One region of the Pseudoxanthomonas sp. UC19_8 genome, then DNA from elsewhere that is predicted to be linked to it. Evidence: riboswitches for the same ligand, from Rfam matches in the RefSeq annotation. Region 1 holds a riboswitch; the other holds the start of a gene.
What was found. Region 1 has a riboswitch for cobalamin ahead of ACFJIT_RS17120 (ribonucleoside-diphosphate reductase subunit alpha). Riboswitches for the same ligand answer to the same signal wherever they lie in the genome.
Positions count from the first base shown of each region.

Region 1 (2,381 bases):
ATGCGGGATCACCCGGTCCATCGTCAGCATCATCGCCACGCCCAGGCAGATGCCGACGCTGACCAGCCCGCCCGCGCCCAGTCCGCCGTAGCCCTGGTCCTTGGCCGCCTGCAGGCTGGGCACGATCAGCGAGAAGGCCGTGGCGGCCAGCATCACGCCGGCGCCGAAGCCCATCAGGCCGTCGGCCAGCGTCTGCGGCAGGCGCCGCACCGCCAGCACCGGCAGCGCGCCGGCGGCGGTGGCCGCGGCGCAGATCAGGCCGTCGCGCAGCGCCTGGCGCAGGCCGGGGCGATGCGGCCATTGGGCCAGGACTTCCTGCAGCAGCCAGGCGCCCAGCAGCAGGGCGGCCAGCGCCAGCAGCCACGGCAGCAGGCGCCGCAGCGCGGACGGGGAAGACAGGGTGTGATCGTGCATGGCAGGGGCTTCGTGGGCGGAAGGGGCGCGCGTGCGCTCGGGGTGCCGTTGTCCGCAACGGGACCGAAGGTGCCTGCCCAACATCGGACACCGACGGGCAAGGGCGCGTCAACCGTGCTGCAGCGCACACCGGCCAGGAATGCTCCACGGGCCAGAAATCCGTGAAACCCGCATGGCATCAAGACCTTCCCTTTTGTCACTACATTTGGCGTTGACGGGCGTGGGTGACCCCACTATCTTGGGGTCGTCGGTTCCTCGCGGCCACAAGCCGCGGGGATGAAAAGGGAAGCCGGTGCGGCCTTGCGGCCCACTCCGGCACTGCCCCGCAGCGGTGATTGGGAACGACCCCGCCATCTGCACTGAGGCCCCCGGTGGCCTTGGGAAGCGGTGGGTTAGGAGAAGCAGGACTGTGTCCTGGCTTCACGCCCGTCAGTCCGAAGACCTGCCGACAGTCGCGCGCAAGCACCTCGCGCGGCGCCGGCCGCGGTGTCTTTCGAGGGAGAGACGGCTGGTGACGCAAGGCCCGACCACGAACGCCGTTCGTGCGGTCGCGGCTTCTGCGACGCCGCCGTTTCACCCTCGGTCGCCCGGCCCCTGTTGCGCCCTCGTGGGAAGGCGCAATGCGTGCATCTACGCATGGAGAGTTCCGACCGTGACCCAGACCGATTCCGCCGTGGCCCAGCGCCCGGCCGACGCCGCCTTCTCGCTGACCCCGCCGCCCACTGCCACGGCCATGCGCGTGACCAAGCGCAACGGTGGCAGCGAGGCGGTGGACCTGAACAAGATCGTGCGCGCCGTGCAGCGCTGCGCCGAAGGCCTGCACGCGGTCGATCCGATGCGCGTGGCCACGCGCACCATCTCCGGCCTGTACGACGGCGCCACCACGCAGGAGCTGGACGAGCTGTCCATCCGCACCGCCGCGCTGCTGATCGGCGAGGAGCCCGAGTACGGCCGCCTGGCCGCGCGCCTGCTGGCCAACTTCATCGCCAAGGAGGTCTCCGGTCAGGAGATCCACGCCTTCTCCCAGTCGGTGGCCCGCGGCCATGAGGTCGGCCTGATCAACGAGCGCCTGCTGAACTTCGTGCAGGTCAACGCGCGCAAGCTCAACGACGCCGTCGACGCCGGCCTGGACCGCGAGTTCGAATACTTCGGCCTGCGCACCCTGTACGACCGCTACCTGCTGCGCCACCCGCACAGCCGCAAGGTGATCGAGACCCCGCAGCAGTTCTTCCTGCGCATCGCCAGCGCGCTGAGCGAGGACGTGCCCGAGGCCCTGGCGCTGTACCAGCGCATGGCGCACCTGGACTACCTGCCGTCCAGCCCGACGCTGTTCAATTCCGGCACCACGCACGAGCAGCTCTCCAGCTGCTTCCTGCTGGACTCGCCGCAGGATTCGCTGGAGTCGATCTACGCCAAGTACGGCGACATCGCGCAGTTGTCCAAGTTCTCCGGCGGCATCGGCGTGAGCTACTCGCGCGTGCGTGCGCGCGGCTCGCTGATCAAGTCCACCAACGGCCATTCCAACGGCATCGTGCCGTGGCTGAAGACGCTGGATTCCTCGGTGGCGGCGGTCAACCAGGGCGGCAAGCGCAAGGGCGCGGCCTGCGTCTACCTGGAGACCTGGCACGCGGACATCGACGACTTCCTCGAGCTGCGCGACAACGCCGGCGACGACGCGCGCCGCACGCACAACCTCAACCTGGCCAACTGGGTGCCGGACCTGTTCATGGCGCGCGTGGAAGCGGACAAGCCCTGGTCGCTGTTCGACCCCAAGGCCGTGCCGGAGCTGACCGACCTGTACGGCGAGGCCTTCGAGCGCGCCTACGAGCAGGCCGAGGCGCAGGGCAAGGCCAGCAAGACCGTGCCGGCGCGCAAGCTGTACGCGCGGATGATGCGCACCCTGGCCGAGACCGGCAACGGCTGGATGACCTTCAAGGACAAGTGCAACAAGGCGTCCAACCAGACCC
Region 1 covers NZ_CP170559.1:3,873,904-3,876,284, forward strand. Annotated here, with positions in the region: gene ACFJIT_RS17115 (ZIP family metal transporter) at 1-414, opposite strand, end outside; cobalamin riboswitch at 646-879, shown strand; gene ACFJIT_RS17120 (ribonucleoside-diphosphate reductase subunit alpha) at 1,148-2,381, shown strand, end outside.

Region 2 (2,381 bases), 600 kb from region 1:
CGCGGTGTCGCGTGCGCGGCGCGCCAGCCACTTGTCGTGGTTGGCGCCGTCGCCGTCGTCGCGCGCGTCGGCGTGGCTGAGCTGGGCGTTGATGTCCAGCCCGGCCAGGGTGACGAAGCCGGTCAGCTCGGCGCCGCGGATCCTGGCCTTGTCCACATTGACGATGTTGAAGGCCGTGTCGTAGCCGATCAGGTCCTCGATGCGGGTCTCGTAGGCGTTGAAGGTCCAGTTCCAGCCCTGACCGTACTGTGCCAGGCCCAGATTGAGCGACTTGCTCTTCTCCGGCTTGAGGTTCGGATTGCTGAAGCCCGGGTAATACAGGTCGTTGAAGTTGGGCGCCTTGAAGCCGGTGCCCGCGTTGGCGGTGAACTTGAAGCCGTTGCCGAAGCCGAAGCCATAGCCCAGGCTGCCGGTGGTGTGCGAGCCGAACTGTTCGTTGTCGTCGTTGCGCACCGAGGCCTGCAGCGCGTGCGCGCCGAAGCTGCCTTGGTACTCGGCGAACACGCCGGTGTTGTCGCGCGCGTCGATGTCGTAGGGCGTGGTGCTGGTGACGCGGTCGTTCAACCAGTCCACGCCCAGGGTGAAGGTCTGGCCTTCGGCGAAGCGGTAGTCGCCCTGCGCCGAGGCGGTGTCGCGGCGGGTGTCGAAGGTGCTGACGAAGCTGCGCGTGCCGGTATCGGCATCGGCGAAGTAGTTGTCGGCCTCATCGTCGTTGCGGCCGGCCTGCACGGTCAGCTGGAACGCTTCGCTCGGGTTCCAGCGCAGCTTGCCGCCGGCCACGCGCTGCAGGCTCTTGGCCTCGTTGCCGCCGAACAGGGTGCCGTCGTATTCGTTGTAGCTGTCGGCGTTGAGGAAGTTGCCCTCCAGCGCCAGCGTGTCGGTGACGTCGATCCCGGCGCGCAGGCCGAAGGAGGTGTTGCGGTAGCCGTCGCGGTCCGGCTCGTCGGCGTAGCAGCCGGCGCCGAAGGGATGGGCCGCATCGCCGGCGGTGCCGCGGCAGGCGTTGATGCCATCGGTGTCCTGATAGCCGCCGTTGGCCGACAGCCAGCCGCGTTCGCCGCGATAGCTGAAGCCGGCGCTGTGGTCGCGCAGGCCATGGCTGCCGAAGCCGGCCTGGGCGTAGGTGGTCAGGCCCTTGCCGCCGCTGCGGGTGAAGATCTGGATGACGCCGCCGATGGCTTCGGAGCCGTACAGGCTCGAGCGCGGGCCGCGCACGATCTCGATGCGCTCGATCTGCGACACCGGCAGGTCCTGGAACGCGGCCAGTCCTGCGGTGACCGAGCCGATGCGCACGCCGTCCACCAGCACCAGCACGTGATCCGATTCGCTGCCGCGCAGGAACACGCTGGTCAGCTTGCCCGGCCCGCCCTGGTTGGCGATGTTGATGCCGGCGCGGCCGGCCAGCAGCTCGGGCAGCGAGGTCGCCTGGCTGCGCTCGATCTCCTCGCGCGAGATGACCTGCACGGGGACGAGACTGTCCTGGACGGCGACTTCGGTGCGCGTGGCGGTGACGCTGATCTGGTCCAGATCGGTCGCGTCGTCGGCGGGCCGCGCCAGGGCGGTGGCGGAAAGGCTCAGGCCGATGGCCAGGCAGAGCAGGGTGGTCTTCATGTGGGGAACTCCGTCGCGCGCCTCGCACGTGCAAGGCAGGAAAGTCGCGGCGACGGAAGGCAACACAGCGGACAGCGCGCACGGCAAGGCGTGGGCGCGGCACGCGCGACGCCCTCCGCATCGCAACCGGTGGTGGGTTCGGTACGAACCCGTGCTGCTCAGGCCGGTCTCCGGGCTTGCGAGCTGGAAGGCACTCCTTCCGCCGTCGCGCCTTCCCGCGTGCGCTAGGGCACGCAGTGGCCGATGCGTTGGCATGGCTCGCTTACCGTTGCGGGGGCAGCGCCGGATTCGTCCCGTGGCGGGGCTCACCGGCTTCCCGTTTCAACCTGGACGCGATGGATGCGCGGCAGGTCACCTGAAAGCGGCGCGGATTGTACGCGATCCGGCGCCTGGCGCGGCGCTCAGTCGCTGTCGCGGCCGGGGCTGTCGAAGAAATCGAACGTGGGCGCGGCGCCGCCTTCCTCGTCGTGGCGGGTGGTGGTCACCGGTGCGGCGGCGGGGCGGCCGCGCGGGGCGGGCAGTGCGGCGGCGGCAACCTCGACCTCGGCCACCATCTGCTGGCGGCGGGCGTCGGGCACGTCCTGCCAGTGGCAGCCCAGCAGGGCGCCTTCCAGGGCGTAGAGCAGGTTGAGGCTGGGGCGGAAGCCGGCGCGCTTGATGCGCATGAAGGCTTCTACGGGACCGGCCGCGCGCAGGTCCTCTTCGGTGCGCAGGCCGACCTGGCGCAGCCACGCAGCGGACTTGGGGCCGATGTTGCGCAGCTGCGTGGT
Region 2 covers NZ_CP170559.1:161,551-163,931, forward strand. Annotated here, with positions in the region: gene btuB (TonB-dependent vitamin B12 receptor) at 1-1,611, opposite strand, end outside; cobalamin riboswitch at 1,755-1,985, opposite strand; gene ACFJIT_RS00725 (TfoX/Sxy family protein) at 2,013-2,381, opposite strand, start outside.
Region 2: another riboswitch for cobalamin. It lies ahead of btuB (TonB-dependent vitamin B12 receptor); the one in region 1 lies ahead of ACFJIT_RS17120 (ribonucleoside-diphosphate reductase subunit alpha).